Regions from separate parts of the Streptomyces sp. NPDC052036 genome, predicted to be linked through region 2. Evidence: riboswitches for the same ligand, from Rfam matches in the RefSeq annotation. Region 2 holds a riboswitch; the other holds the start of a gene.
What was found. A riboswitch is a leader RNA that binds a small molecule or an ion and turns the genes downstream of it on or off. The one in region 2 is predicted to bind glycine.
Positions count from the first base shown of each region.

Region 1: it holds a riboswitch for glycine, as region 2 does, so the genes downstream of both, gcvT (glycine cleavage system aminomethyltransferase GcvT) here and gcvP (aminomethyl-transferring glycine dehydrogenase) in region 2, are expected to answer to the same signal.

Region 1 is NZ_JBFAWW010000040.1:8,376-24,193, forward strand. It holds gene AB0L95_RS34865 (trimeric intracellular cation channel family protein) at 1-246, opposite strand, end outside; gene AB0L95_RS34870 (M1 family metallopeptidase) at 315-1,706, opposite strand; gene AB0L95_RS34875 (dipeptide ABC transporter ATP-binding protein) at 1,902-3,425, opposite strand; gene AB0L95_RS34880 (ABC transporter ATP-binding protein) at 3,449-4,546, opposite strand; gene AB0L95_RS34885 (ABC transporter permease) at 4,543-5,541, opposite strand; gene AB0L95_RS34890 (ABC transporter substrate-binding protein) at 5,652-7,445, opposite strand; gene AB0L95_RS34895 (ABC transporter permease) at 7,514-8,521, opposite strand; gene AB0L95_RS34900 (enhanced serine sensitivity protein SseB C-terminal domain-containing protein) at 8,863-9,663, opposite strand; gene AB0L95_RS34905 (enhanced serine sensitivity protein SseB) at 9,943-10,734, opposite strand; gene AB0L95_RS34910 (AAA family ATPase) at 11,035-11,715, opposite strand; glycine riboswitch at 11,887-11,998, shown strand; gene gcvT (glycine cleavage system aminomethyltransferase GcvT) at 12,184-13,305, shown strand; gene gcvH (glycine cleavage system protein GcvH) at 13,414-13,791, shown strand; gene glyA (serine hydroxymethyltransferase) at 13,804-15,066, shown strand; gene AB0L95_RS34930 (L-serine ammonia-lyase) at 15,154-15,818, shown strand, end outside.
Region 2 is NZ_JBFAWW010000031.1:2,403-18,220, forward strand. It holds gene AB0L95_RS31230 (mannose-1-phosphate guanyltransferase) at 1-1,035, shown strand, start outside; gene AB0L95_RS31235 (DUF881 domain-containing protein) at 1,133-2,032, shown strand; gene AB0L95_RS31240 (small basic family protein) at 2,029-2,361, shown strand; gene AB0L95_RS31245 (DUF881 domain-containing protein) at 2,880-3,689, shown strand; gene AB0L95_RS31250 (FHA domain-containing protein) at 3,751-4,623, shown strand; gene AB0L95_RS31255 (MerR family transcriptional regulator) at 4,667-5,422, shown strand; gene AB0L95_RS31260 (bifunctional nuclease family protein) at 5,507-5,980, shown strand; gene AB0L95_RS31265 (MerR family transcriptional regulator) at 6,507-7,181, shown strand; gene AB0L95_RS31270 (DNA polymerase IV) at 7,236-8,705, shown strand; gene AB0L95_RS31275 (PRC-barrel domain-containing protein) at 8,895-9,266, opposite strand; glycine riboswitch at 9,381-9,476, shown strand; gene gcvP (aminomethyl-transferring glycine dehydrogenase) at 9,654-12,539, shown strand; gene AB0L95_RS31285 (DUF5999 family protein) at 12,657-12,863, opposite strand; gene AB0L95_RS31290 (hypothetical protein) at 13,207-13,794, opposite strand; gene AB0L95_RS31295 (glutamate--cysteine ligase) at 14,345-15,818, shown strand, end outside.

The DNA.
Region 1 (15,818 bases), on a different contig from region 2:
CAGGAGGGCGGCGAGCAGGGGGGTCAGGAAGTACCCCAGGTCCGTGAACGCGGCCGGCGGTGTGGCACCGATGATCACATCGCGGAACAGCCCTCCGCCCAGCGCCGTGACCTCGGCGAGCACGGCGATGCCGAACACGTCGAAGTTCTTGCGGACGGCCAGGAGCGCACCGGAGATCGCGAAGACGAAGATGCCGACGAGATCCAGGGTGTGCTGGACGGAGGGGCTGAACAATTGCTGGAGCACCTTTACATTCTCACCCACCCGGGTGAATGCGCCTTGCAAAGCAAGGCAAGGGCTCCGGAACGCCGAGGTTACAAGACCGGACGCTCCGTGCTGTAGATCCACTTCTGGAACAGGTCGTCCAGCTGCTGCCCGGAGACCTTCTCCGCGAGCCGGATGAAGTCGGCGGTGTTCGCGTTGCCGTAGCGGTGGAGCTTCGTCCAGGCGGGCAGGAGCCTGAAGAACGCGGTGTCACCGATGCGCTCGCGCAGGGCCTGGAGGGCCATCGCTCCGCGCTGGTAGACCGCGGAGGCGAACATCGTGTCGCGCTGGGGGTCGGCCACCTCGATCTTCCAGAACGGGTTGTCGGCCGGGCGGCTGTTGTACGCCGCGAGGAACTGGTCGTGCGCGGTGCTGGTTCCCTTGTGCTCCGCCCACAGCCACTGGGCGTAGGTCGCGAAGCCCTCGTTGAGCCAGATGTCCTTCCAGCGCTCGACGGAGACCGAGTCGCCGAACCACTGGTGGGCCAGCTCGTGCACGATCGTCGACTCGGAGCGCACGGCCGAGTACGCGGGCTTGGACTGGACCTCCAGCGAGAAGCCGGCCTCGGGCATGTCGTCGACGATGGCGCCGGTCTCCTCGAAGGGGTACGGGCCGAAGATCTTGGACCAGTAGTCGGTCGCCGCGGCGGTGACGGCGTACACATCGACGGTGTTGCTGTTCGCGAGCGCGGGGTCGATGGCGACGTAGATCGGGATGCCCGACGGCGTCTTCCCGGTGCGCACATCGAACTTGCCGATGGTCGCCGTGGCCAGGTACGTGGCCATCGGCCGCGACTCCCGCCAGTGGGTGATCGTCTTGTCGCCCTTGTCGTACGTCGACACCAGCCGCCCGTTGGACACGGCGGTCAGGCCCTTGGGCGCCTTGATGCGGATGTCGTAGGTGGCCTTGTCGGAGGGGTGGTCGCTGGAGGGGAACCAGGTGGAGGCGGCGTTGGGCTCGCACGCGACGAAGACGCCGTCGGCCGTCTTCATCCAGCCGTACTGGGAGCCGAAGACGATGGGGCCGCTGAGCGGCTCCGGGACCCCGCCGTAGGTGACGGTGACCGTGAAGTCCCTGCCCCGGCGAAGGACGCCGCGCGGGGTGATCCGGATCTCGTCGCCGTCACGCGTGAACGCGGCCCGTCTGCCGTTCACCTCGATCCGCGTGACCTGGAGCTTCTGCAGGTCCAGATCGAAGGACGTGAGGCTCTGGGTGGCCCGCGCCGTGATCGTCGTACGGCCGTCCAGACGGCCGCCGGCCGGGTCGTACGCCACGTCGAGGGCGTAGTGGCGGGCGTCGAAACCGCCGTTGCCCAGCTGCGGGAAGTAGGAGTCGCCGATGCCGGGGGCTCCGGCCGAGGGCGCCGGGGAGGCCGCGATGACGAGGAAGGAGGCCGCCGAGGCGGCGAGGGCTCCCAAGCGTGCCGAACGGGAGAGTGCCATGAGTCGTCCCTTCGAGCGTGCTGTCGATCAGACGGACACGCCAGACTCTGCGCTCTCCCCTCCAGGCATGTACATGACTTTACCAATCCGTCATGCGCCATACGTCGCGTTGCCCCTGACGAAACGGGTAGGCCCCGGTGACCGAGTGACGGTCACCGGGGCCTGCCCGTGGATGCGACAGCGGCTGTCCGCCGGCTACTTCCCGCCGTCGGCCTTCTTCGACTGCTTCGGAGACTCCGACGACTCCGGGGTCTCGTCGGAGGCGGCTTCCGCGGGCTCCTCGGTGGCAGCCTCGGCCGGCTCGTCGGAAGCGGCTTCCGCCGACTCCTCGGAGGCAGCCTCGGCGGGCTCCTCGGCGGCAGCCTCAACCGGCTCCTCGGCGGCCGCGGGCTCGGTCTCCTCGGACTCGGCGGCTTCGGCCTCCGCCGACTCCTCGGAAGCGGCCGCGGTCGCGGTCTTCTCGGAAGCGGTCTCCTCGGAAGCGGCCTCCGCCGTCTCGGCCTCAGCGGCCTCCTCCGCAACGACCTCCGTCGCCTCCGCCTGCACCTCCGCGGCCACCGCCGCCGACGTCTCCGCCGACTCCTCCAGCACCGCGTCCGGCACCAGCTCCGCCGCCTCCTTGGCGTCGGACAGCAGCACGGTGTCCTGCGGGGCCTGGTCCTCGAAGTTCTCCGGGTGGTGGCAGGCCACACGCTGGCCGGGCTTCAGCTCCAGGAGCTGCGGCTCGGTGGTGCGGCAGATCTCCGTCGCCTTCCAGCACCGCGTGTGGAAGCGGCAACCGCTCGGCGGGGAGATCGGCGAGGGCACGTCACCCTTGAGCAGGATGCGCTCGCTCTTGACGTTCCTCCGCTTCGGGTCCGGGATCGGCACCGCCGACATCAGCGCCTTGGTGTACGGGTGCATCGGCGCCTTGTACAGCAGGTCCCGGTCGGCCAGCTCGACGATCTTGCCGAGGTACATCACCGCGATCCGGTCCGACACGTGCCGGACGACCGAGAGGTCGTGCGCGATGATCACGTACGTCAGGCCCAGCTCCTGCTGGAGGTCGTCCATGAGGTTGACGACCTGCGCCTGGACGGACACGTCCAGCGCGGACACCGGCTCGTCGGCGACCACCAGCTTCGGCTTCAGGGCCAGCGCCCGGGCGATGCCGATGCGCTGGCGCTGACCGCCGGAGAACTCGTGCGGGTAGCGGTTGTAGTGCTCGGGGTTGAGGCCGACCACCGACAGCAGCCGCTGCACTTCCTTCTTGATGCCGCCCTCGGGCTCGACGCCCTGCAGCCGGAAGGGAGCGCCGACGATCGTGCCGATGGTGTGACGCGGGTTCAGCGACGAGTACGGGTCCTGGAAGATCATCTGCACATCGCGGCGCAGCGGACGCATGCCGCTCACCCCGAGGTGCGTGATGTCCGTGCCCTCGAACTCCACCTTGCCCGCGGTCGGTTCGAGCAGCCGGGTGATCAGCCGGCCCATCGTCGACTTGCCGCAGCCCGACTCGCCCACGACGCCCAGGGTCTCACCGGCCCGCACCTCGAAATCGAGGCCGTCGACCGCGCGCACCGCCCCGACCTGCCGCTGGAGCAGTCCCTTCCTGATGGGGAAGTGCTTCTGCAGCCCGGTCACCTTCAGCAGGACCTCGCCGGGAGCGGCGTCCTGGTTGAGAGTGGCCGTGCCGGAGGCCTTGTCCTCGGCGCCGTCGCTCTGGGCAGGGATGCTCACTGCCTTGTCCTCTGCGTTCTCGCTCACAGCTTCGGCGCAATCTCTTCGATCCAGATCCGCTCCCGCTGCTCCTGCGACATGTGGCAGGCGGCCCAGTGCTTGCTGCCGACCTCGGTCAGCTCGGGGCGGACCGTGCGGGTGACGTTGTCCTTCGGGATGTCCGCGTACGGGCAACGCGGGTTGAAGGCGCAGCCGGACGGGATGTTGATCAGCGAGGGCGGGGAGCCCTTGACCGGGATCAGGCGCTCCTGCTGCTCGCGGTCCAGACGCGGCATCGAGCCGAGCAGGCCCCAGGTGTAGGGGTGGCGGGGCTCGTAGAACACCTTCTCGGCCGGCCCGCGCTCGACGCAGCGGCCGCCGTACATCACCAGGATGTCGTCGGCCAGTTCGGCGACGACACCGAGGTCGTGGGTGATGATGATGACCGCGGAGCCGAACTCCTTCTGCAGATCCCGGATGAGGTCGAGGATCTGCGCCTGGACGGTCACGTCCAGGGCGGTCGTCGGCTCGTCCGCGATGAGCAGTTCGGGGTTGTTGACCAGCGACATCGCGATCATCGCGCGCTGGCGCATACCGCCCGAGAACTCGTGCGGGTAGTTGTCCACCCGCTTGTCCGGCTGGGGGATCCCCACGCGGTCGAGCATCTCGATCGCCCGCTTGCGGGCGGTCTTCTTGTCGACGTCGTGGTGGATGCGGTACGCCTCCACGATCTGCTGGCCGATCGTGTAGTACGGGTGCAGCGCGGACAGCGGGTCCTGGAAGATCATCGACATCTGACGGCCGCGCAGCTTGCGTACGTGGTCCGGGTCGGCGGACAGCAGCTCGGTGCCGTCCAGCCAGATCTCGCCGGAGATCCGCGCCTTGCGCTTGCCGTACTGGCCGGCGGTGTGCAGGCCCATGATGCCGAGCGAGGTCACCGACTTGCCCGAGCCCGACTCGCCCACGATGCCGAGGGTCTTGCCCTTCTCCAGCTGGAAGCTGAGCCCGTCGACGGACTTGACCAGGCCGTCGTCGGTCGGGAAGTGCACCTTCAGATCGCGTACTTCGAGGAACGCGCTGGGAGCCGACGAGCCGTCGGTGGGCTCGCCCACCGCCGATCCGGTCTTGCTGAGTTCGGTCATGCGAGCCTCACTCGGGGGTCGATCACGGCGTACAGGAAGTCCACCACGAGGTTGGCGACGATCACCGCGAGCGAGGTGATCAAGGTGACGCCCAGGATGAAGGGCAGGTCCTGGTTCTTGATGGCGTCCAGCACCTTCTGGCCGAGGCCGGGCAGGCTGAACGTGGTCTCGGTCAGGACCGCGCCGCCGATGAGGGCGCCGAGGTCCATGCCCAGCATGGTGAGGATGGGCGTCATGGTGGAACGCATGGCGTGCTTGCCGATGACGACCCGCTCCGTGAGGCCCTTGGCGCGCGCCGTGCGGATGTAGTCCTCGCCCAGGATCTCCAGCATGGTGGCGCGGGTGATCCGGGCGTACATCGCCGCGTAGAGGAACGCCAGGGTGATCCACGGCAGGATCATGCCGCCGAACCAGCCCGTGAAGTTGTCCCCGATGGGCACGTACTCGGCCTTGATCCAGTTCAGTCCGTAGCTGAAGATCGCCAGGCTGAGCAGACCGGTGAAGTAGATGGGGAGCGAGACACCCGCGAGGGCGACGACCATCGCACCGCGGTCCCACACGCTGCCGCGCTTGAGGGCGGAGAGCACACCCGCGGCGACACCGAAGACCAGCCACAGGACGGCGGCGCCGAGCGCCAGCTCCAGGGTGACCGGGAAGCGGTCGGTCAGCACCGGCCAGACGGCCTGCTCGCTGCGGAAGGAGTAGCCGAAGCACGGCGCGGCACAGTGGGTGACATCCCCGCCGCCCGAGTAGGTCCGGCCCACGAAGATGCCCTTGAAGAACTCCCAGACCTGGGAGTAGATCGGGTCGCTCAGACCCAGCTTCTCCCGCACCGCCTCGACGGCTGCCGGGTCCGCCTGCTTGCCCACGAAGCTCGTGGCCACGTCGACGCCCGCCCACTTGGGGACGAGGAAGAAGATGCTGAAGACCACCACGATGATGACCACGAGCATCACTGCGGCGGCGATCAGCCGCCTGATGAGGTAAGCGAGCACAGCTTACGGCCCGCCGCGGACCGCGGGCCACCGGAGGTCCTCCGATGGCCCGCTGTCACGCCGCGCCGGCCTTCACCTGCCTTTCGTGCCGTTCGGCGGGTGTGCCGGGTTTACTTCGCGGACTTCAGGCCCAGGTTGACGAAGTCGTACTGACCGCTGTACGCGTTGGTCGTGTAGACGTTCGCCAGCCGGCTGGAGCGCCAGTTGATGAACTTCTCGAAGGTGAAGGGCAGGTAGTAGCCGCCCTCCATGACCTTGTGGTTGATCTGCGTGGCGATCTCCGTCTGCTTCGACGTGTCCGTCGCCTTGGTGTACTGGTCGAACAGCCCGTCGATCGTCTTGTCCTTGATCAGGGCGTAGTTGTTGTTACCGCTCTGCGTGATGTACGAGCTGTCCCACAGCGGCAGACCGTAGCCCTGGACGGACGGGAAGTCCGGGCCCCAGCCCATGATGATGATGCCGTAGCCCTTCTTCTTCACGTTGTCGGGGCTACCGATGATGCCGGTGGTCTGCGAGCCGTCGTACTGGTCGATCTGGGCGGTGATGCCGATCTTCTTCAGCGACGCCTGGAGCGACTGGGCGGTGGCCACCTCGACCGGCTTGTTGTTACGGACGGCGATGGTGGTGGAGAAGCCGCTCGGCTTGCCGCAGGCCTTCAGCTCTTCCTTGGCCTTGGCGATGTTGCCGTTCTTGTTCGCGCCGGCGATCTGGAACGGGTCGTACTTCTGGCCCTCGGCGCCCGGCACGGACGGCGGCAGCATGTTGGTGCCGATGTCACCACCGGCGATCGGGCCACCGCGCGCGGTCTGCAGCGACACGTGGTCCGCGCCGTAGATCACGGCGTTGCGGCAGTGGATGTTGTCCATCGGCTTCACGCTCTGCGGGAAGACCGCGTAACGGACGTAGCCGGAGACCGGGTTGTCCAGGTTGCCCTTGTGCTGCTTCAGCGCCACGGTGCGGCCCTGCGGCGACATACCGGTCTGGTTGAGGTCCAGGTCGTAGTCGCCGGAGATCAGGCGCTGGTCCATGTCGTTGGCGTTGGTGAAGAACTTGATGCTGATCTTGTCCGGGTACGCCTTGCGAACCGGGTCCGAGGACTGCTTCCAGTTCGTGTTGCGGACCAGGATGAGGTCCTTGCCGGGCTCGTACGCCTGGAACTTGTACGGGCCGGAGGAGAACGGGTGCAGCGCGTACTTGGACTTGGTGTCCATGTCCTGGCGGACCGGGGACGCCGAGGGCAGCGCGATCATCTGCAGGAAGTCCGAGTTGGGCGCCGGCAGGTGGAAGACGATCGTCTTCGCGTCGGGCGTGTCGATCGCCTTCAGGCCCAGGTGGTCCTTGGAGGTGTCCTTGTAGGGGCCCTTGTACGTGTTCTTGGGGTCGAGCACGTTCTTCAGGTAGATCGGGCCGCCGGACAGGACGTCCTGCGCCCACTGGCGCTCGATGCCGTACTTGACGTCCTGGGCGGTCAGCGGCTTGCCGTCCTCCCAGGTGAGGCCGTCGCGCAGGGTGAAGGTGTAGGTCTTGCCGCCGTCCGAGACCTTGCCCATGTCGGTGGCGAGGTCCGGCTGCACCTGGGCGCCCGCCTGGCCCGGCTCGGTCTTGTAGGTGACCAGCTGACGGCTGTAGTAGCGCATGAAGTTCCACGCCATGCCGTAGTAGCCGCGCGTGGTGTCCCACGAGTCGGCGTCCTGCGCGCTGGCGAACTTCAGCTCGCCGCCCTTCTTGGCCAGCGAGGCCTGGGCGACCTTGTTGTTCGCCGCGTCGAAGCCGGCCGCACCGTTCTTCGAACCGCCGCCGTTGTCATCACCGCCGCCGCACGCCGCCGTGGTCAGCAGCGCGGCGACCACCGCGGCAGCGGCCATGGCCTGCTTGCGCCGCCCTGAGGTGCGTTGGGTAGTCACGATCTCGGATCCTCCGGATAGATGAGAGACCCCGTGTAATGCCACGGGTGGCTGGGGGGTACGGCAGTTCAGCGGGAGCCCTTGGGGTCCAGCGCGTCACGCACGCCGTCACCGAAGAGGTTGAAGGCGAGCACGGTGATGAAGATCGCTACACCGGGGACCACCATGTACATGGGGTCCGAGTCGTAGTAGTCGATCGCGTTCGAGAGCATCTGGCCCCAGGACGCCGTGGGCGGCTTGACGCCCACGCCGAGGAAGCTGAGTGCCGCTTCGGTGAGGATGTTGGTCGGGATCATCATCGTCGTGTACACGATGATCGGCGCCACGAGGTTGGGCAGCAGTTCCTTGAACAGGATGTAGAACCGGCCGGCACCGAGGGAGCGGGCCGCCTCGACGTACTCGCGCTCACGCATCGAGAGCGTCTGGCCGCGCACCACGCGTCCCACGTAGGGCCAGCCGAAGAACCCGATGACCAGGATCATCACGAAGATGCGCACGCCCGTGCCGGTCAGGCCGAGCATCTGGTTCGGCATGACCGAGACCAGCGCGATGATGAACAGCAGCTGCGGGAAGGCGAGCAGACCGTCCATGACCCGGCTGATGACCGAGTCGACCCAGCCGCCGAAGAAGCCGGCGAGGATGCCGAGAACCGTGCCGAGAACGATCGCGACCAGCGCGGAGAGGAAACCCACGAGGAGCGAGATCTGTCCGCCGTAGACGATGCGGGCGAAGATGTCGCGTCCGTTGACCGGCTCCACACCCAGGAGGTGGTCACCGCTGATGCCGCCCAGGGACCCCGTGGGCGTGCCGAACAGCGGGTCGATCAGGTTCTCGTGGTATGCGTCGGGGTCCTGCCCGATCAGGCTCGTGATCACGGGGGCGAGGACCGCCATCAGGATCAGCACCAGCACGACGATGCCACCCGCGAGGGCGAGCTTGTCCCGCTTGAGGCGCTCCCAGGCGATACGGCCCAGGGAACGTCCCTGTACAGCCTTCGCGTCAGCACTGGCTACGGCCGCTTCATCGGCAGCACTCGGTGCCGCTTCCGCGGTCGGCTCGTGCAATGGTGCCGTCATCTGGCAGGGACCCCTCTCAACCGGCGGTGACCGGCCCGCACTTGCCGCTGTGGCGGCATGATCAGTCCGTCGTACACAGGGGTGGAACCCCTTGAAGCGGGAGTCTTCAACGCTTAGGCGATCAGTTGCCAGACTTGACGGTGAAAGGATGCGCAAACGTGACACGCATAAAGGGATTCCGTTATCCGGACGATGGGTAACGGGGTGCGGACACCCGCCAACTGGGGCAGACCGCACAAGATTTGGATCTACCTCCCGCATCTACGCGCGAAGAGGTGCTCATGCCACGGTAATTGACCAGCATCCGAGACACCCCGGGAGCCACCCGGTGCACTCCGCGATCAGTACGCCCCGCGCACCGGCGGATAGCCGTATCCCCCGGCCGCCGGCGCCTGGGCCGGAGCGGCGTGGGCCTCTCGGTCGTAGAACGGACGGGCGTGGGCGCGGAGCCACATCGCGACCGGGTCGTACTCGTCGGACATCGCGACGGTCGACACGGGCAGCCCCTCCGGAACCGCCACGACGGACTGCTGCATCATCGCGCGCACCGAGTCGACGGCGGGCGGCGAGGTGTCGTAGACGTCCAGGCCGATGGCCAGGTAGGGGGCGCCGAGGGCGGGCTGCACCCAGGCGCGGCGCAGCGAGCGCACCGCGGGCGTGCGGTGCGCGTTCTGCGTGAGGACGGCGTAGAACTGCGGGATCTCGATGACCGGTTCGGCGAGCCGGAGCGGACCGGCGGGCTGGCGCTCCAGACCGGTCGCGATGCGGCGCAGATCCAGCCAGGGGATGCCGACACCGCCGCCCGGCGCATGCGGGTTCAGCCACAGGCCGTAGTGGTCCGGGTAGAGGGTGCGGGCCGCGTCGAGGGCGTCGACCACCTCGTACGAGCGGTTCCAGCCGCTGGCCGAGAGTTCCTGGGCGGAGGTGACGCAGGGCGCGTAGCCGAAGCCGTTCACCTCCATGTTTCCGTACTGGGCGTCGGGCGAGCCGGCCTGGCCGTGCCAGAGCAGCATCCAGACCTGGCCGGAGGACGGGGTCGCGAGAACGCGCAGCAGCGCCTCGTAGGCGTCGTAACGCCCGGGCGTCACCTGGCGCAGCATCTGCTCGACCTGTCCGGCCGCGGCCGTGCCCGACGCGCTCACCCTCTACCGCCCCTTCACGACAAACCTGACAACCCCGACGGAGGCCTTCGGTGCGTGGTGCACGGATTTCAGCCGTGTCACCCCGACCGAGCCATTCTCCCCTGTCCGCGGGACACCGCACTCCCCCACGGCCGCACCGCGGGCCGGGCCCCCGCCCCGAGCCGGAAACCGACCTGTTCCGTCCCGGCCATGAAACCAGGTTAGGGCGCCATACTGACAGCAGCTTGACGCGCGCCACCCCACTTCGTCCCGGCAGCGCGCGCCGCGTCCCCGGGCGACTCAGTAACCGTGCTGGTAGAAGGGCCGCACCTGCTCCCGCAGCCATTCCCCGACCGGATCCTGCGCCACATCCAGAAACACCATGTTCACGGGCATTCCCACCGGCACCCTGCCGAGCGCCCGGCCGAGCGCGTCCAGCGGAAGCGTACGTATGTCGGCCTCCTGGCCCGCGAGTTCGACGCCGATGAACATCACCGGGTCGCCGGTCTCGATCACGGCCAGGCAGCGGCGGGCGGTGAGCACGACCCCGGTCGCCCCGAACTCGGCCGACGCGGCGGCGAGGAAGTCCACCGGGTCGTCCTGCCAGTCGGGCTCGAAGAGCCGGACCCGTCCGCCGCTCACGGGGCCGTCCAGCTCGGTGCGCCCGCCACGGCACAGCTCGGCCACCGCGTCCGGCGGCAGCGGCACGCCCACCACTCCGCCCGGGTTGACCGCGATGCCGACCTGCGGGGGCAGCCCGCGAGCGAACTCGACGGCAGGCGCGATCGTGTACGACATGTGGTTGCCGACGACCTGGCGGAACTGCTCCTCCGAACTGAACACCGGTACATACGCCTGCCCCTCGATCTCCAGCGTGGGCAGGTCGAGCGGGCCGCTCTGCGGGCCCCCGCCGTCGGGCAGCGGAACCCAGAGGAAGCTGCGGCCGAGGACCTCCACGATCCGGCCGCCCGCCGAGGGGTTGCCGAGCGAGGCGGAGAGCACCTCTTCCAGTTCGTTGCCCGGCCACCCGCCGTGCGGATGGTGGTGTGCCTGTGTGGGGAAGTCAGCGGGAAGGTCCGCCGGGAAGTCCATCTGCTACCGCCTGCGAAAGAGCTGAGAAACCACTGCTGAGGACCGAAAGGCTAACGGGTACGGGGGCACGCCGGTCGGGCGGCGAAGTGCGGGGGTGGGGGGTGGGGGCGGTCCGGGGAGGGATTGGGGGGCGGTACCGGGCGATCCGGGAACTCCGGGGCTCTCCGGGCGGTCCGGGGTGCTTACGGTGGTCCGCGACGGCATCTGTGCCGGATCGCGATGCCTGGCTCGGTCCCTCGCGGCCGCCTCAGCCCGCGGAGCCCGCGACGCGCGCCTCAGCCCGCGGCCCGCGCCCCCGCGTCAGCCCGCGAAATCGATCCGGTGCAGGACGTCCGCCGCCTCCCGGTCCAGGAGGACCACCGAGCCGCAGCCGTCCGGGACGGCGCCCCGTTCGACGGAGCCCAGCAGGCGGCGGGTGGCCCGGCGGTGCCTGAGGAACGCGTACCGCGAGACGCCCCGGCCGCGCTCGCGCTGACCGTCCAGGGCCGTGTCCGCGGTGACGTCGAGTACGAGCAGATGGAGGGCGCCGCCGCGGCGGCGGGCCGCGCGGGCCAGCCAGGTGCGCACCCAGGTCTGCGTACCGCAGTCGTGGACCACGACCCCGGTGCCGGCACGCAGGGCGCGGCGCAGGCCGGCGTAGTGGGCGAGGCGGACAAGGGGACGGTAGACCGCGTACGGCAGCAGGCGGGAGAGGCGCTCGTCCCAGCGGTCGCGGACGTCCTGGGAGTCGATCCGCACGCCCCGCACCGCCCGGCGCATGAGGGTGGACTTGCCGCTGCCGGGCAGTCCGGTGATCACGACGACGTCGCCCGCGTCGAAGTGGAGCCCCCGGGGGCCGCGGCCCGCCCGGTCTCGTAGATCGCGGACCCGGGCGCCCTCGGTCGCCGGTGTCCTGCGGGCCTGACCGGCCGGGGCTCCCGGCCGGGCGGGCACCGCGATGCCCGAGATCGTCGCGTAGGCCGTCGTCCTGTCCACCGTGATCGTCCTCCCCTGGGGGTCAGGAAGTCCCGTCCCCGTCGAGTGTAAAGAGAAGGTAATGCGCGGTGTCTTGTGATTCCGTCGTCGTGGCGCCACAAGCGGGTCACAGATGCGGCTCTGCCGTGATCGGACAAGGCGTGCAATGATGTGCCCGCCAACTGCATACCGGCCGCTTGAATCCGCGCGGGAGAGTCCCGGGTCCGTACGTCCGTCGTACGTCCCCCCGGGCGCCGAAGGAGCAAGTCCCTCCCTTGAATCTCTCAGGCCCCGATACCGCGCGGGCGAGGCACATCTGGAAAGCGGGCCGCTTCAGGTGGCTCCACCCAAGGTGCAAGCCGTGACGACCCGCCCCGCGGGGTCATGGCGAACCTCTCAGGTTCCGATGACAGATGGGGAGGAAACGACCTCGCCCTCCCCCTGCGCCCGGCTCCGCTCGCGCGCGGGGACCCCATCGCCCTGGGAGCACAACCGATGAGCAGCAGCAGCCCCCTGCGCCGTACCGCGCTCGATGCCCTGCATCGTTCGCTGGGCGCGACGATGACCGACTTCGCCGGCTGGGACATGCCCCTGCGGTACGGCTCCGAGCGCGACGAGCACCTCGCGGTCCGGACGAAGGCGGGCCTCTTCGACCTCTCGCACATGGGCGAGATCACGGTGACCGGCCCGGACGCGGTCCGGCTGCTCGACCACGCCCTGGTCGGCAACATCGGCTCGGTCGGCGTCGGCCGCGCCCGCTACACCATGATCTGCCAGGCGGACGGCGGCATCCTCGACGACCTGATCGTGTACCGGCTCGGCGAGCGGGAGTACATGGTCGTCGCCAACGCCTCCAACGCCCAGGTGGTGCTGGACGCGCTCGTGGAGCGGTCCGCCGGCTTCGACGCCGAGGTGCGCGACGACCGCGACGCCTACGCGCTGATCGCCGTCCAGGGCCCCGAGTCCCCCGGCATCCTGAAGTCCCTCACCGACGCCGACCTGGACGGCCTGAAGTACTACGCGGGCCTGCCCGGCACGGTGGCCGGCGTCCCGGCGCTGATCGCCCGGACCGGCTACACCGGCGAGGACGGCTTCGAACTGTTCGTCGCCCCCGAGCACGCCGAGAAGCTGTGGCAGGCGCTGACCGATGCGGGTGCGCCGGTCGGCCTGGCCCCCTGCGGTCTGTCCTGCCGGGACACGCTGCGCCTGGAGGCGGGCATGCCGCTGTACGGGCACGAGCTGACCACCTCCCTCACCCCCTTCGACGCCGGTCTCGGCCGGGTCGTGAAGTTCGAGAAGGAGGGCGACTTCGTGGGGCGCGCGGCGCTCCACGAGGCTGCCGAGCGCGCGGCGCAGAACCCGCCGCGCGTCCTGGTCGGCCTGGTCGCCGAGGGTCGGCGTGTGCCGCGGGCCGGGTACGCCGTCGTCTCCGGCGGCGAGGTGATCGGCGAGGTCACCTCCGGCGCGCCCTCCCCCACGCTGGGCCGGCCGATCGCGATGGCGTACGTCGACGCCGCGCACTCCGCGCCCGGCACGGCCGGGGTCGCGGTGGACATCCGGGGCAGCCACGAGCCGTACGAGGTCGTGGCGCTGCCGTTCTACAAGCGCCAGAAGTAGACACTGGGCCCGGGCCGGACCTGGCACCACCTCCGTCCGCCCTGCTCACGAACGTCTTCAGCAGTCCCCCTTCATCACCACTCCCGCGCGTACAGGAGAATTCAGGCCATGAGCAACCCCCAGCAGCTGCGTTACAGCAAGGAGCACGAGTGGCTGTCGGCCGCCGAGGACGGCGTCTCGACGGTCGGCATCACGGAGCACGCGGCCAACGCGCTCGGCGATGTCGTGTTCGTCCAGCTTCCGGAGGTCGGTGACACGGTGAGCGCGGGCGAGACCTGCGGCGAGCTGGAGTCGACCAAGTCGGTCAGCGACCTCTACTCCCCGGTCTCCGGCGAGGTCACGGAGATCAACGAGGACGTGGTGAACGACCCGTCGCTGGTGAACTCCGCCCCCTTCGAGGGCGGCTGGCTGTTCCGGGTGCGCGTGTCGGAGGAGCCCGCCGACCTGCTCACCGCGGACGAGTACACCGAGTTCTCCGGCAGCTGAGGAACCGCATCCATGTCGCTTCTGAACACCTCCCTGCACGAGCTCGACCCGGATGTCGCCGCGGCCGTCGACGCCGAGCTGCACCGCCAGCAGTCCACCCTCGAGATGATCGCCTCGGAGAACTTCGCCCCGGTCGCGGTCATGGAGGCCCAGGGCTCGGTCCTCACCAACAAGTACGCCGAGGGCTACCCGGGCCGCCGCTACTACGGCGGCTGTGAGCACGTCGACGTGGTCGAGCAGATCGCCATCGACCGCGTCAAGGCACTCTTCGGCGCCGAGCACGCCAATGTGCAGCCGCACTCGGGCGCGCAGGCCAACGCGGCCGCGATGTTCGCGCTGCTCCAGCCCGGCGACACGATCATGGGTCTGAACCTGGCGCACGGCGGGCACCTGACCCATGGCATGAAGATCAACTTCTCCGGCAAGCTCTACAACGTGGTCGCGTACCACGTGGGCGACGACGGCACCGTCGACATGGGCGAGGTCGAGCGCCTCGCCAAGGAGAACCGCCCGAAGCTGATCGTCGCGGGCTGGTCGGCCTACCCGCGGCAGCTGGACTTCGCCGCCTTCCGCCGGATCGCGGACGAGGTCGGCGCGTACCTCATGGTCGACATGGCGCACTTCGCCGGTCTGGTCGCGGCGGGTCTGCACCCGAACCCGGTCCCGCACGCCCACGTGGTCACCACCACCACCCACAAGACGCTGGGCGGTCCCCGCGGTGGCGTGATCCTCTCGACGGCCGAACTGGCCAAAAAGATCAACTCCGCGGTCTTCCCCGGCCAGCAGGGCGGTCCCCTGGAGCATGTGATCGCCGCCAAGGCGGTCGCCTTCAAGGTCGCGGCGAGCGAGGACTTCAAGGAGCGGCAGCAGCGGACGCTGGAAGGCGCCCGCATCCTGGCCGAGCGCCTGGTCGAGGACGACGTGCGGGCCGTGGGCGTGGACGTCCTGTCCGGCGGTACCGACGTCCACCTCGTCCTGGTCGACCTGCGGAACTCCGAGCTGGACGGCCAGCAGGCCGAGGACCGTCTGCACGAGGTCGGCATCACGGTCAACCGCAACGCGATCCCGAACGACCCGCGCCCCCCGATGGTCACCTCGGGCCTCAGGATCGGTACGCCCGCCCTGGCGACCCGCGGCTTCACCGCCGAGGACTTCGCCGAGGTCGCGGACGTCATCGCCGAGGCGCTCAAGCCGTCCTACGACGCCGAGACGCTCAAGGCCCGGGTGACGGCCCTGGCCGACAGGCACCCGCTGTACCCGGGTCTCACCCAGTAAGTCCCCTTCCGGTCGGGCACCGCGCACACTGGAGAGAAGCGCGGTGCCCGGCCGGCCCCTGCACCACCCCCGTATTGAGGAGTCCCCGTGGCCATCTCGGTCTTCGACCTGTTCTCGATCGGCATCGGCCCGTCCAGCTCCCACACGGTCGGCCCGATGCGCGCGGCGCGCATGTTCGCCCTGCGCCTGCGCAACGAGGGCCTGCTGGACTCGGTCGCGTCCGTGCGCACCGAGCTGTACGGCTCCCTGGGCGCCACCGGCCACGGCCACGGCACGCCCAAGGCGGTGCTGCTCGGCCTCGAGGGCGCGTCGCCGCGCACGGTGGACGTGGAGGGCGCCGACCAGCGGGTGGAGGACATCAAGGAGTCCGGCCGCCTCCGGCTGCTCGACGAGCTCGAGATCGCGTTCTCCTTCGACGACGACCTGGTGCTGCACCGCCGCAAGGCGCTCCCCTACCACGCGAACGGCATGACCCTGTGGGCGTACGACGCCTCGGGCACCGAGCTGCTCACCAAGACCTACTACTCGGTGGGCGGCGGCTTCGTCGTCGACGAGGACGCGGTCGGCGCGGACCGCATCAAACTCGACGACACGGTGCTGAAATACCCCTTCCGCACCGGTGACGAGTTGCTGCGCCTGACCAAGGAGACGGGTCTGTCGATCTCTTCGCTGATGCTGGAGAACGAGCGGGCCTGGCGCACGGAGGAGGAGATCCGCGCGGGCCTGCTGGAGATATGGCAGGTCATGCAGGG
Region 2 (15,818 bases):
TTCGACGGGCAGGGCGCCGATCTGTCGCAGGCCGGTCAGCGGAAGCTGGACCGGGTGTTCGCGCGGCAGGAGTACCGGCGGGCCTTCCCCGGTGAGATCGGAGACCTGTACTTCCCGTCCAGCGTCTTCGACTCGTACACCGGTTCGCTGCTGCGGAGCGTCGACACCTCGGGCATCGCCGAGTCGGGCCTCAAGGTGGTCGTGGACGCCTCCAACGGCAGCGCCGGCCTCGTGCTGCCCAGCCTGCTCGGCAAGCTGGGTGTGGACTCGCTGACGATCAACCCGGGCCTCGATGAGTCCCGGCCCACGGAGTCCGCCGAGACGCGGCGCTCGGGGCTGGTACGGCTCGGTGAGATCGTCGCGTCGTCGCGGGCGGCCTTCGGTGTGCGGTTCGACCCCGTGGGCGAGCGGCTGTCGCTCGTCGACGAGAAGGGGCGGATCGTCGAGGACGACCGGGCGCTGCTGGTCATGCTCGACCTGGTGGCCGCCGAGCGGCGCAGCGGGCGGGTGGCGCTTCCCGTGACCACGACGAGGATCGCCGAACAGGTGGCGGCGTACCACGGGACGCAGGTCGAGTGGACCACCACCTCGCCCGACGACCTCACGCGGGTGGGACGGGACGAGTCGACCATCTTCGGCGGTGACGGACGCGGTGGGTTCATCGTGCCGGAGTTCAGCAGCGTCTTCGACGGGACGGCGGCCTTCGTACGGCTCATCGGGCTTGTGGCTCGTACCCAGCTCACCCTCAGCCAGATCGACGCGCGGATTCCGCGGGCGCACGTCCTCAAGCGTGATCTCGCGACTCCGTGGGCCGTCAAGGGGCTCGTGATGCGCCGGGTCGTGGAGGCGGCCGGTGAGCGCTTTGTCGACACGACCGACGGTGTGCGGGTCGTGGAGGCGGACGGGCGCTGGGTGCTGGTACTGCCCGACCCCGCCGAAGCCGTCACGCATCTGTGGGCCGAGGGCCCCGACGACGCTTCCGCGCAGGCCCTGCTGGACGAGTGGTCGGCGGTCGTGGAGAGCGCCGGCCGATAAAACACCCCCACGCGCGCGTGCCGGACAAGTGTCCTCAAGGGGGCCTGTCCGGCACGCCGGTGGGGCCATTCGGTGGTATCACGCGCGACGTGCGACGATGTGCGGCATGCCGCAGCCGCCCCCCGTTCGGAGCACACTCACGCGCCCCCCGCGTCCTGACGCGTCCATGTCGCTGCTCACCAACGTCATGGATCACAGCCTCGACGACGGATACGCCGAGGCCGCCGCCCGGAAGAAGGCCGAGGGCGCCGGTGGCATGCCCAGGACGGTGCGCGCCAGGCTCGGTCTCGCGGCCGGGCTCGTGCTCGCCGCCCTCGTGGTGACCGTGGGCGCCGCACAGGCCCGTATCGCGGCCCCGACGGTCGCCAAGGAGCGTCAGGAACTGATCGACCGCATCCAGCGGGAGACCGCGGCCGCGGACAAGCTCGAGGCCTCGGTCGACGGCCTGCGCGACGACGTGAGCGCGCGGCAGCGTGCGGCCCTGAAGAACCAGGGGGACGGAAACGACCTCGTGGGCATCCTGTCGGGTGCTGTCGCCGTGCACGGCCCCGGCGTGAAGCTCGTCGTGAACGACGCGAAGGAAGCCACCACGGGCGGTGACGGCAACCCTCGCGAGACCTCCGGCTTCTCCGACACCGGTCGCGTACGCGACCGCGACATGCAGCGCGTCGTCAACGGCTTGTGGGAGTCGGGGGCCGAGGCGATCGCGATCAACGGGCAGCGGCTGACGGCCCTCTCGGCGATCAGGGCCGCGGGAGACGCGATACTGGTCGACAACAGACCGCTGGTGCCGCCGTACACGGTGCTCGCGGTGGGGGACGGCCAGCGGCTGAGCACCAGGTTCCAGAACAGCGCCGACGGGCTGTACCTGCATGCGCTGCAGCAGAACTACGGGATCCGGACGGCCATTTCCACCGAGGGCGACGTCCGGCTGCCCGCGGCACCAAGTGTGATCGTACGTACAGCACAACAGAGCACAGGGAAGGGCACATCGTGATCGCCGTACTGGGCCTCGTCGTCGGAGTCGTGGTCGGCCTGCTGGTCCGGCCCGAGGTTCCAGCAGTCGTCGAGCCTTATCTCCCGATCGCCGTCGTGGCAGCGCTGGACGCCGTGTTCGGCGGTCTGCGGGCCATGCTCGACGGCATCTTCGACGACAAGGTGTTCGTCGTGTCGTTCCTGTCGAACGTGGTGGTGGCGGCGCTGATCGTGTTCCTCGGCGACAAGTTGGGCGTCGGCGCGCAGCTGTCGACCGGTGTCGTGGTCGTCCTCGGAATCCGGATCTTCTCCAACGCCGCGGCGATCCGCCGGCACGTGTTCCGGGCGTGAGGCGGATGAGCAACGACGACGCGACCCCCAGGCCTGAGCAGGATCCCGGGCGCGAGCAGGACTCCGAGCACGGCCAGGGGCCCGAGCACGACTCCGAGCACGGCCAGGGGCCCGAGCACGACTCCGAGCAGAGCCAGGATCCCCGGCGCGGGCAGGACTCCGGGCAGGAACAGGAACCCGAGCGAGAGCAAGGCCCTGGCCGCGAGCCGGGTCCCCGGCACCACCTGCACCCCCGGCATGAGCGGGCTCCCCGGCACGAACTGCACCCCCGGCATCAGCGGGGTCCCGGGCATGAGCCGGAGCCTCGGCAGGAGGAGGACGCTGCACGCGAGCAGGGCCCCGGCCGCCGGCAGGACCCCGCCCGCCCGCAGGACTCCAGGCACGAGCGAGGCCCCCAGCATCAGCGGGGTCCCCAGCACGAGCGTGGTCCCCAGCATCAGCGGGGCTCCCAGGATGAGCGCGGTCCTCGGCAGGAGCGAGGTCCCGAGCCCGGGCGCGGGCAGGGGCACGAGCACCGGCTGCGCCGGGAACTTCCGCAGGAGATCCCTGCGCCGGCTCCTGGGGCCGCGCGGACACCCGAGGGGGCCGAGCCGTCGGCTGCCGCGGTGACCGGCCGTCAGCGCCTGGCGAAGAGCGTGTGGCCGCCGCGGGTCACTCGGGCCCAACTCATCGTCGCGCTGCTGCTGTTCGGCCTGGGCTTCGGCCTGGCCGTGCAGGTCGCGTCCAACAGCGACGGAAGCAGCGCTCTGCGCGGCGCACGCCAGGAAGATCTTGTTCGCATCCTCGATGAACTGGATGACCGCACGCAGCGTCTTCAGGACGAGAAGCAGGGGCTCGAAGATCAACGGGCCGAGTTGGAGAACAGCTCGGACCGTGCCGAGGAGGCCCGCAAGCAGACCGCCGAGAAGGAGAAGCAACTCGGCATCCTTGCGGGCACGGTGGCGGCACAGGGCCCCGGCATCACGATGACCATCGGGGACACGAAGGGAACGGTCCAGGCGGACATGCTGCTCGACGCGATCCAGGAGCTGCGCGCTGCCGGTGCGGAGGCCATAGAGGTGAACGGCGTACGGGTCGTCGCCGGCACCTATCTGTCGGATTCCGGCAAGAGCGTGAGCGTCGACGGGAACAAGATCACCCAGCCTTATCGTTTCAAGGTCATCGGCAAGCCGCAGGACCTGGAGCCGGCGCTCAACATCCCGGGAGGCGTGGTGCAGACCCTCGAGAAGGAGCAGGCCACGGTCACCGTGGAGCGTTCGACGAAGATCGTCGTCGACGCCTTGCGGGCGGCGAAGCAGCCTGACTACGCTCGGTCGTCCTCCCAGTGAACCGGGAGTGCATGGAGCCCATCCGGCGAGGGCATCAGGTTGCGGGGGGTCGGCGCACCGAATGGGTGGTGCGTGGTGGAAACTGTCTGGTGGATACGGACGTTGTGAAGGTGTCCGGGTCGGCCGGTGTATGCAATCAGGGTTCGTCCTGCCCCACGGGCGGGTCTGTTTCGGTCAAGGGGAATCGCCCGTGAAGTTGTTTGCGAAGTTGTTCGGCAAGAGCGCGCGAGAGGGCAATGACAACGCGTCTGCCCGTCATCGCGCACAGCCACAAGACGCGGAGGGTCAGCGCCCGCTGTTCCGGGACCAGGTCGCTGGTCCGGGTGGTGACATTTCCGGAGGCCAGGGCGCGCCGTCTGTTGACCCTGGCGCCTCCGGCCCCATAGGTTCCGGGGACATGTCGGCCCTGGTGTGTACGAGGTGCGGCCACCGCAACGCGGAGAACAGCCGCTTCTGCTCCAACTGCGGCGCGCCGCTTCGGCCCGGGGCGGTTCCGGAGCGCGCGTCCGAGACCACGTCCACGATCTCCATCTCGGGTCTGGAGGCGTACGACGCGGAGGTGACCGGCCAGACGGCCGTGCCCACGCTCTCCCCGGAGGCGCAGGCGGCGGTCGACGCGCTGCCGTTCGGCTCGGCGTTGCTGGTGGTGCGTCGCGGCCCCAACTCGGGCAGCCGGTTCCTGCTGGACAGCGACCTGACCACGGCGGGGCGTCATCCGCAGAGCGACATCTTCCTCGACGATGTGACGGTGTCGCGCCGCCATGTGGAGTTCCGCCGGGGCCCGGACGGTTCGTTCTCGGTCGCCGACGTCGGCAGCCTCAACGGTACGTACGTCAACCGTGAGCGCATCGACCAGGTCCTGCTCCACAACGGTGACGAGGTCCAGATCGGCAAGTACCGACTGGTCTTCTACGCCAACCAGCGGGGCATCTGACCGTCCCCCAGACTCCGTCCGGGGGGACTCCAGGGAAGGTCCCATGCTTCACACACCGAGCGGCGGTGCCGACAGTGGCACCGTCGCCCCGGACCGCGGGCTGATGAGCATCGGCACCGTGCTGAACGTGCTGCGCGAGGAATTCCCCGAAGTCACCGTCTCCAAGATCCGCTTCCTGGAGTCGGAGGGGCTGATCGAGCCGCAGCGCACCCCCTCGGGGTATCGCAAATTCAGCGCGCGTGACGTCGAGCGGCTCGGTCATGTGCTGAGGATGCAGCGGGACCACTATCTGCCGCTCAAGGTCATCCGCGAGCACCTGGACGCCCTGGAACGGGGCGAAGAGGTGCGGTTGCCGTCCCTGGGCCGCCCGCGTGACGCCGGTGACGGGGAACTGCTGGAGGACCTCCTGGGCGAGCCCGAGGCCACCCCGGCCGCGCGGATCGACCGCGACGAACTGATGACGGCCGCCGGGATCAGCGCCGAGCAGCTCGCGGAGTGGGAGTCATACGGCCTGGTCACGCCCTTGGTGGAGGGGATCTACGACGCCGAGGCCGTCACGCTGGCCACTCTGCTGGCCGAACTGGGCCGCCATGGCATCGAGCCGCGCCATCTGCGGGTGATGAAGGCCGCCGCGGACCGCGAGGCGGGTCTGGTGGACCAGGTGGTCGCTCCGTTGCGCCGGCACCGCAACCCGCAAACCAGGGCGCACGCCGAAGCCCGTACGAAGGAGCTGGCCGGGCTGGCGGTCAAGCTGCACGCGGCGCTGGTACAGGCCGCGCTGGGTGTGCGGCTGCCCTGAACCGGAGCGTTCGCCGTCGGCGGATCAGCCCGTCGTTCTGTGCCCGACTACCCAAACATCCCGACCACGGCCTAGGGTTGCTGTGTGAACGAGCTCGATGTCGTAGGTGTCCGGGTCGAGATGCCCTCCAACCAACCGATCGTGCTCCTGCGTGAAGTGGGAGGCGACCGTTACCTCCCCATCTGGATCGGCCCCGGGGAGGCCACGGCGATCGCGTTCGCCCAGCAGGGCATGGCCCCCGCGCGACCGCTGACGCACGACCTGTTCAAGGACGTGCTGGAAGCCGTCGGTCAGGAGCTCACGGAGGTACGCATCACGGATCTGCGTGAAGGCGTCTTCTACGCGGAGCTGGTCTTCGCCAGCGGCGTCGAGGTGAGCGCCCGGCCCTCCGATGCCATAGCGCTCGCTCTGCGTACCGGGACGCCGATCTACGGCAGTGACGGGGTGCTGGACGACGCGGGTATCGCGATCCCGGACGAGCAGGAGGACGAGGTCGAGAAGTTCCGCGAGTTCCTCGACCAGATCTCTCCCGAGGATTTCGGTACGAGCAGCCAGTGACAGGGCCCCGCAGGGCCTGGCGCACGGGGTGGCTGGGCCGAGGAGCGGTCGCGCCGCGCGCGGGGTGCCCCGGGGTGACCGGGCATCCGGGCTCCGTGGTCGCTTCCGTGAGCGGGCCGAGACGGCCCGCACCTCCGCAGGGCGCGGAGACCGTGCGGTGAGCGCCGGATGCCGTGGGGTGGAGTGCGGGGGTCTGACGGGTGCGGCCGACTGCACCGCAACAGGTGTGCAGAAGGACCGGGGGACTGGGGGCGTGCAGGTCACGCTGTGGAGCCGGGGGCTCGGCGATGAGTCGCCGTGAAGCCGGACGCGGCAGGCGGACACTTGGCAGCCGCGGCCACCGCTCGATGGTCTGTACGACATCTCACGATCGGCCGCCAGAGCATTCGGCTAGCCTTTCCCCGCGGTGGGGCACGGGAAACCACTCCTAGGGTGATTATCACTCGGCGTGCCGAGTGTGGCGATCGTTGACGCACCCCTGGCGACTGCCTACCGTCGAGAGGGCAGGTCAAGGACGGAGGTCGGCGTGAGAAGCAGCGGCGGCGGTACGGCAGGGGGGGCTCCCGGACACAGTCTGGGAGAGAGCGGTCCGTACCCTCCTCCAAGCTCTCGGCTCCGCGCGGGCGGGGCATGCCCTCATCACGGCGACGCGGCCGGCTGCGCCCCGCAACGGCCGACGGCCGTGCCGGGCGAGGCGGAGGCGGCGTCCGAGCACGTCGGCTACCGCGGTCCCACGGCGTGCGCCGCCGCGGGCATCACCTACCGGCAGCTGGACTACTGGGCCAGAACGGGTCTCGTCGAACCGAGCGTGCGCCCTGCCTACGGGTCCGGGACCCAGCGGCTGTACAGCTTCCGGGACGTCGTCGTCCTCAAGATCGTCAAGCGCTTCCTCGACACCGGCGTGTCCCTGCAGAACATCCGCACCGCCGTCCAGCACCTCAGGGAGCGCGGCTTCTGCGACCTGGAGCGGATGACGCTGATGAGCGACGGCGCGACGGTCTACGAGTGCACCTCGCCGGACGAGGTCCACGCCCTGCTCCAGGGCGGTCAGGGCATCTTCGGCATCGCTGTGGGCGTCGTGTGGCGTGACGTGGAGAGCGCCCTGTCGCAGCTGCACGGGGAGCGGATCGACACCGGTGAGACGATCGTCGGCCACAACCCTGAGGACGAGCTGGCGCGGCGCCGCAATCGGGCGGTCTGACACGCGCGGCGACCACGGGTCGCGTTGTCAGTGGCGTAGGGCAGCATCGGAGATGTGAGAACCGCGCCCACGATCCTGCATCTCGACATGGATGCCTTCTACGCCTCGGCGGAGCAGGCAGCCAAGCCGAGCCTGCGCGGGAAGGCCGTCGTCGTGGGCGGGCTGGGGCCCCGCGGTGTGGTGGCGACGGCGTCGTACGAGGCGCGTGTGTTCGGAGTGCACTCGGCGATGCCGATGGCCCAGGCACGCCGGCTCGCGCCGAACGCCGCGTATCTGACGCCGCGCTTCGGGCTCTACCGGCAGATCAGCGAGCAGGTCATGGCACTGCTGAGGGCTCTGTCGCCGCTGGTGGAGCCGCTGAGCCTCGATGAGGCGTTCGTTGACCTGGAGGCCGGGGGAACGGCCTGGGACGAGGAGTCGGCACGGCTCGTGGGGGTCAGGCTGCGCGCGGACATCCGGTCGGTCACGGGTCTGACGGGATCGGTGGGACTCGCCGCCTCCAAGATGCTCGCCAAGATCGCCTCCGAGCAGGCCAAGCCGGACGGCCTGGTGCTGATCCCGCCGGGCACCGAGCGGGCGATGCTCGGCCCGATGTCGGTGCGCACGCTGCCCGGGGTCGGGCCCGCCACCGGGGACCATCTGCGCAGGGCCGGGATCACCACGGTCGACGAGATCGCCGAGGCGGGCGAGGACGAGCTGGTCAGGCTGCTGGGCAAGGCCCATGGGCAGGCGCTGTACGCCATGGCCCTGGCCCGGGACGAGCGGCCCGTCGTCGCGGAGCGGGAAGCGAAGTCGGTGTCGGTCGAGGACACGTATGACGTCGACATCCACGACCGGGTCCGGGTAGGGCTGGAGGTGCGGCGGCTCGCGGACCGTTGTGTGCGGCGGCTGCGGGACGCCGGGCTGTCGGGGAGGACCATCGTGCTGAAGGTGCGCAGGTACGACTTCTCGACCCTGACCCGCTCCGAGACCCTGCGCGGACCCACGGACGACCCCGCGGTGGTTCGGGAGGCGGCCGGGCGGCTGCTGGAGTCCGTGGACACCACCGGCGGGGTGCGGCTGCTCGGGGTCGGCGTCACCGGGCTCGCCGACTACACCCAGGAGGATCTGTTCGCCCAGGCGCATCTGTCGGCCGGGGAGGCGGTGGCGGAGGAAGGTTCGGAGGAGGAGGCCGTCGCCGAGCCCGCCGACGCCCGACATGAGATGCCGGAGGCACCGGCCGAGCCGGTCTGGCGCGCGGGCCAGGACGTGCGGCACGCCGACCACGGGCACGGCTGGGTGCAGGGCAGCGGGCTGGGCAGGGTGACGATACGGTTCGAGACGCCCGACTCGGGGCCGGGGCGCGTGCGCACGTTCCGCACCGACGATCCCCTCCTGGAGCCGGCGGATCCGCTGCCCCTGGTACCCCGAAGACCCGAGGCCGGCGAAGCGGGCCCCGAGGCCGCTGAAGAGAGCTCGGAGGCCGCCGCGGCAGGATCCGAGGCCGCCGGGACGCGGTCGACGGCGGCCGGCAGCGGGGCGTGACGGCCCCTGGAATCTGCCGAAAGCGGCGGCATGGCGGCGTCGGAAGGCAGCGCGACGGCACCGCGACGAAGCCGGGCGAGACAAGCCGCCCGGCGAAGGAGACATTGCGCCCGGCCCGGTGCGTACCGCCGCCGGCTCGCGGAATCCGCCTGCCCTGCGCGGTGGCTCGCCCGCCGTGGAGGCCCGCCCTCAGGCCCCGTCGGGCTTGGCCAGCCGCCCGAAGTCACGGTCCGGCGGCGCGGGCGGAGGAGCCACGTCGAGGCCGTAGTGGTGGTAGAGCTGCAGCTCCTGCTCGGGGGAGAGGTGCCGCCCGACGCCGAAGTCGGGTGCCTCCTTGATCAACGCACGTTCGAAGGGCACGTAGAGCGCGCCCTCGACCAGCCGGCTGGGCTCCAGCGGCACGAACGCGTCCCTGCTGAACAGACCCGTACGTATGGCCGCCCACTCCGGCACCCCGGTCGCGTCGTCGAGATAGATCTCGTCGATCGTGCCGAGCTTGATGCCATTGCGGTCGAACGCCTTGCGGCCTATCAGATTCCGCGGATCGATATCGGTCTGCACGGTCCCTCCAACTGGTCGCAACACATCCGTCAGCACTACAAAAGAGCACAATCAGCACGGCGGCCACTCGAAGGCTGTCTCGTTGTCCCCGCTGGTAGGCTGGCAAACGGCTGTCGACCCCGTGCGGGAGAGCCCCCCGGAGCGATCCGGAGGCGCCGAAGGAGCAAACCCTCCCCGGAATCTCTCAGGCACACGTACCGCACGGACGAGGTCACTCTGGAAAGCAGGGCGGGTGTCGACGGCTCCCGCTCTCACCGACGGTGAAAACCGGAGCGCCTTCGGGCGGACCGGTGAAGCTCTCAGGTCGAGATGACAGAGGGGGAGGCCGTCGGGGTACCCGTGCCGGGGTGCCCCTCGAAGGTCGCGTCAGACCAGGAGGCCTCCGCAATGACCGCCCATCGCATTCCGCTCTCCGAGCTCGAGCAGGGTACGCCCTTCGAGCACCGCCACATCGGGCCCGACCAGGAGGCGCGGGCGAAGATGCTCGCGCACGTCGGCTACGGCTCGCTCGACGAGCTCACGGCCGCCGCGGTCCCGGATGTGATCAAGAACGCCGACGCCCTGGACCTGCCGGGCGCACGCACCGAGGCCGAGGTGCTGGCCGAGCTGCGCTCGCTCGCCGACCGCAACCAGGTCCTCGACTCCATGATCGGTCTCGGGTACTACGGCACCTTCACGCCGCCGGTGATCCTGCGGAACGTGATGGAGAACCCGGCCTGGTACACCGCGTACACCCCCTACCAGCCGGAGATCTCACAGGGCCGGCTGGAGGCGCTGCTGAACTTCCAGACCACGGTCGCCGACCTCACCGGCCTGCCGACCTCCGGTGCCTCCCTGCTCGACGAGGGCACGGCCGCCGCCGAGGCGATGGCGCTGTCCCGGCGCATGGGCAAGAACAAGAAGGGTCTGTACCTGGTCGACGCGGACGCGCTGCCGCAGACCATCGCCGTGATCGAGACCCGTGCCGAGCCCACCGGGGTCGAGGTCGTCGTCGCCGACCTCAGCGACGGCATCCCGGCCGAGGTCGCCGAGCGCGAGATCAACGGCGTACTGATCCAGTACCCAGGCGCCTCCGGTGCCGTACGCGACATCAGGCCGGTCATCGAGCAGGCACATGGGCTGGGCGCGCTCGTCACCGTCGCCGCCGACCTGCTCGCGCTCACGCTGCTGACCTCGCCCGGCGAGCTGGGCGCCGACATCGCCGTCGGCACCACCCAGCGCTTCGGTGTGCCGATGGGCTTCGGCGGCCCGCACGCCGGTTACATGGCCGTGCACGAGAAGTTCGCCCGCAGCCTGCCGGGCCGGCTCGTGGGCGTGTCCGTGGACGCGGACGGCCACAAGGCGTACCGGCTGGCGCTGCAGACGCGGGAGCAGCACATCCGCCGGGAGAAGGCGACCAGCAACATCTGCACCGCTCAGGTGCTGCTCGCGGTGATGGCCGGGATGTACGCCGTCTACCACGGGCCCGAGGGCCTGCGCACCATCGCGCAGCGCACGCACCGGTACGCCGCGATCCTGGCCGCGGGACTCACCGCAGGCGGGGTCGAGGTCGTCCACGGTTCCTACTTCGACACCCTCACCGTACGGGTGCCGGGCCGGGCCGACGCGGTTGTCACCGCCGCCCGCGAGCGGGGTGTGAACCTGCGTCTCGTCGACGCCGACCATGTCTCGATCGCCTGTGACGAGACGACCGGGCGGGCTCAGCTGGGCGCCGTCTGGGCCGCCTTCGGCGTCGACGGTGATGTCGCGGCGCTCGATGTGACGACCGAGGACACGCTGCCGCAGACGCTGCGGCGCACCGACGCCTACCTCACGCACCCGGTCTTCCAGCAGCACCGTTCCGAGACCGCGATGCTGCGCTACCTGCGCCGGCTGGCCGACCGCGACTACGCGCTGGACCGGGGCATGATCCCGCTGGGCTCCTGCACCATGAAGCTCAACGCGACCACCGAGATGGAGCCGGTGACCTGGCCCGAGTTCGGGCAGCTGCACCCCTTCGCGCCCGCCGACCAGGCGGAGGGCTACCTCACGCTCATCCGTGAGCTGGAGGAGCGGCTCGCCGAGGTCACCGGCTACGACAAGGTCTCCCTCCAGCCCAACGCCGGTTCGCAGGGTGAGCTGGCCGGTCTGCTCGCGGTGCGGGGCTACCACCGCGCCAACGGCGACGAGCAGCGCACCGTGTGCCTCATCCCGTCCTCCGCGCACGGCACCAACGCCGCCAGCGCCGTCATGGCCGGTATGAAGGTCGTCGTCGTGAAGACCGCCGAGGACGGCGAGATCGACGTCGAGGACCTGCGCGCCAAGATCGAGCAGTACCGCGACGAGCTGGCGGTGCTGATGATCACCTACCCGTCCACGCACGGTGTGTTCGAGGAGCACGTCGCCGACATCTGCGCCGCCGTGCACGAGGCCGGCGGGCAGGTCTACGTCGACGGTGCCAACCTCAACGCCCTGGTCGGCCTCGCCAAGCCCGGCCACTTCGGCGGTGACGTCTCGCACCTCAACCTGCACAAGACGTTCTGCATCCCGCACGGCGGCGGCGGCCCCGGCGTCGGCCCGGTCGGTGTGCGCGCTCACCTGGCGCCGTTCCTGCCGAACCACCCGCTGCAGCCCGCGGCCGGTCCCGAGACGGGTGTCGGCCCGATCTCGGCCGCCCCGTGGGGCTCGGCGGGCATCCTGCCGATCTCGTGGGCGTACGTCCGGCTGATGGGCGGCGAGGGCCTCAAGCGGGCCACGCAGGTGGCGGTGCTCTCCGCCAACTACATCGCCAAGCGCTTGGAGCCGCACTACCCCGTGCTCTACACCGGCCCCGGCGGTCTGGTCGCGCACGAGTGCATCGTCGACCTGCGCCCGCTGACCAAGGCGACCGGCGTGAGCGTCGACGACGTCGCCAAGCGGCTGATCGACTACGGCTTCCACGCGCCCACCATGTCGTTCCCGGTGGCCGGCACGCTGATGATCGAGCCGACCGAGTCCGAGGACCTCACCGAACTCGACCGGTTCTGCGACGCGATGATCGCCATCCGCGCCGAGATCGAGAAGGTCGGCTCGGGCCAGTGGCCCGCCGAGGACAACCCGCTGCGGGGCGCCCCGCACACCGCGGCGGCGCTCGGCGGCACGTGGGAGCACGCGTACACGCGTGAGGAGGCCGTCTTCCCGGCCGGTGTGTCGACCGCGGACAAGTACTGGCCGCCGGTGCGCCGGATCGACCAGGCCTTCGGCGACCGCAACCTGGTCTGCTCCTGCCCGCCGCTGGACGCTTACGAGGAGTGATCGGCGTAGGGCATGCGTCGGGGCCGGTGCGGAGCGTATGTCTCCGGCCGGCCCCTCGTGTCAGGGGCAGTGTCTGCCCCTTGCGTCAGGGGGCAGTGGCTGCCCCTGGCGCGCCGCTCAGGCGGCCCTCATCACCTGGTCGATGCCCAGCGGGCGGTGCGGGGCGATGATCTGGCCGTCGGGCAGAAGCTCACCGGTGTCCTCGAAGAGCAGAACGCCGTTGCACAGCAGGCTCCATCCCTGCTCCGGGTGGTGCGCCACGAGACGGGCGGACTCCCGGTCGGCGGATTCGGCGGTGGGGCACGGTGGCTGGTGCTGGCACATGATGGATGCGATCTTTCGCTCTGTCGTGATGGGTGAGATGGCTGCCGTGTCTGTCCTGCGGCTTGTCATGTCGTTCATGGCCGCCCCCCGTCGGCGATACGGTCCGGACCCAGTCTTGCCCTACGGCTGTCGATCCGCAGGCATTTGGCTGCACCGGTTCTCACAGGTTCATGACGCGTCACCCGTGCGGACGGTTCAGCCCAACTCCCCCCTCACTTCGGGTGGTTTGTGATGGCCGGAAGGGGCTAGGCCCGTCCAGGGGGTGTCTGACCATGCACGGCACGTGCCCCGCGGCCGTTTCCGGCGGCGGGGCACGGGTGGCACGGGTCGGGTCGGGCTTGTCCTATGCGGGCGAGCCGAGCAGCGGGGCCGGTGTCATGCGCAGGGTGAGCACCGGCAGGAGGTCGGCGACGACGTGCGGACGGTGGGCCGCTATCCCGGGCGGGGCCGGGGCGAGCGGGACCAGGAGATCGGTCGCGGCCAGGGAGCCCGACGCGCCGTCGGCGGAGCAGTCGCCGTGCAGCCACAGGGTGAGCATGTACAGCTTCGGTACGGACAGCAGCCGGGCCTGGTAGGGCTGGGTCGCCGCCTCCTCCGCCTGGCGCAGGGCACGTTCGGTGGCGGCGATGTAGGGGCCTTCGAAGAAGTGCGAGAACGCCCAGCCGTCAGGGGTGAGCATGGTCTCGGCGGCGGCGACGGGGCGGTCCCCGCAGCGGATGAGGAAGCGCCACCCCGCGAGCCGGGTGACCCACTCGCCTGTGGGAGTGATCCGGTCCAGTACGTGCACGGGCAGCGGGAGTTCGGGTGACGCGGGTCCTTGGGCGGCTCGCAGGGACGGGGTACGAGCCTCCTGGACCGCGGTGGGGGAACCGAGTGCCGTGAGGACGGAACGGAGAGCGGGCGCGGGTGCCGGGGGGACATGCAGGAGCATGGTGGGTCGCCTCTCATTCGACAGGCAGTGGCGCGGGGGGCGGTGCGGGAAGGGGCGGGCGGACGTCGCTGTCAGCTCTCGGGGTCAGAGGAGCGGGGGGAACGGTGCCCGGACGAATGGAGGCGCTTCGACGACAGGCCTCAGGACCGCGTGCGCCAACTCTCTCTGCCTCGTGCGGAAAGTTTATACGACACATGTTCATGCAATGTTTCGTCTAGTCGTCCCGCGGATGACGAGCAAGGCAATATCCGGTCGCTGATTGGCGGGGATTCATCCCGATATCGAGCGGGCTCACCAGGCACGACCTCGGATTACTCGTCCGTGACGGTCGGCCGATTCGCGTCGACGTTTTTTACGACAGGGTTGCGCCCTGAAAATGCATACCGCCGCATGCCGGGGGAATGTGCCCGGTGCCGCTTCCCACCAGCCTAGCGGGTGGCGGCCGCGCACGGGGGCGTTATCGATCGCGTTGCCGGGGCATCATCCACCGTGACCCGAGGACAGCAGGGGCCGGGACGTCGGCCTGCCCATCCTAGGAGGGACGTAGTCGATGGGAGAGAAGGTCGTGGCAGGGGCGTTCGACCTGTCCGATCGTCAGCGCTACCGCGACAAGCTCAGGCGGTGTCTGACGGGACTTGCGCGACTGCTGGAGGAGGAGAGGTTCGATCGTCCGAAGAATCTCATGGGTCTGGAGATCGAATTGAATCTCGCCGGACCCGACGGCATGCCGCGGATGATGAATGCGGAAGTACTGGAAAGGATTGCCAGCCGGGATTTCCAAACAGAACTCGCCATGTTCAACCTGGAAGTCAACATAGCTCCACACCCGCTGGGCGGCAGGGTATTCGACCGGCTCACCGAGGAGTTGCGCACCTCGCTCGCCTATGCTCACCGGAAAGCGAACGAGGTCGACGCCGGCATCGTGATGATCGGTATTCTGCCGACGCTCGACCGTGACGACCTGGTCTCCTCCAACCTGTCCGCCGTCGACCGGTACACCCTGCTCAACGACCAGATCGTGGCCGCCCGCGGCGAGGACTTCACCCTCGACATCGACGGGGTGGAGCGGCTCGTGTGCACCTCCCGTTCGATCGCGCCCGAGGCCGCCTGCACCTCTGTCCAGTTGCACCTTCAGGTGACCCCGGCGCGGTTCGCCGACGTGTGGAACGCCGCGCAGGCGGTCGCGGCGGCGCAGATCGCCGTCGGCGCCAACTCGCCCTTCCTGTTCGGGCGTGAACTGTGGCGCGAGTCCCGGCCACCGCTGTTCCAGCAGTCCACCGACACCCGGCCGCCCGAACTTCAGGCGCAGGGGGTACGGCCGCGCACCTGGTTCGGGGAGCGCTGGATCACCTCGGCCTACGAACTGTTCGAGGAGAACCTGCGCTACTTCCCGGCGCTGCTGCCGATCTGTGACCCCGAGGACCCCTTGCAGGTCCTCGACGAGGGCGGCACACCCAAGCTCGCCGAACTCGTCCTGCACAACGGCACGGTCTACCGCTGGAACAGGCCGGTGTACGGCATCGCCGACGGCGTCCCGCATCTGCGGGTGGAGAACCGGGTACTGCCCGCCGGACCCACCGTCGTCGACGTGATCGCCAACGCGGCCTTCTACTACGGCGTCGTGCGCGCCCTCGCCGAGGACGCGCGGCCGGTGTGGGCGCGGCTGCCGTTCGAGGCCGCCGCCGCCAACTTCGACAACGCCTGCCGCTACGGCATCGACGCCCGGCTGAAATGGCCGCGGCGCGGGCGGTACGGCGGGATCGTCGAGGTGGATGCCGTGGACCTGGTGCGCGACGAACTGTTGCCGCTCGCCGAGGCGGGGCTCGACGCGTGGGGTGTCGAGCCGGCCGACCGGGACCTGTACCTCGGTGTGATCGAGGAGCGGTGCCGGCTGAGGACCAACGGTGCGACCTGGCAGTCCGCCACCTTCCACCGGGCGCTGGAGCAGGGGCTCGACCGGGACGCCGCACTGGCCGCGACGACCCGGCGGTACGGCCAGCTGATGCACCTGGGCGAGCCGGTGC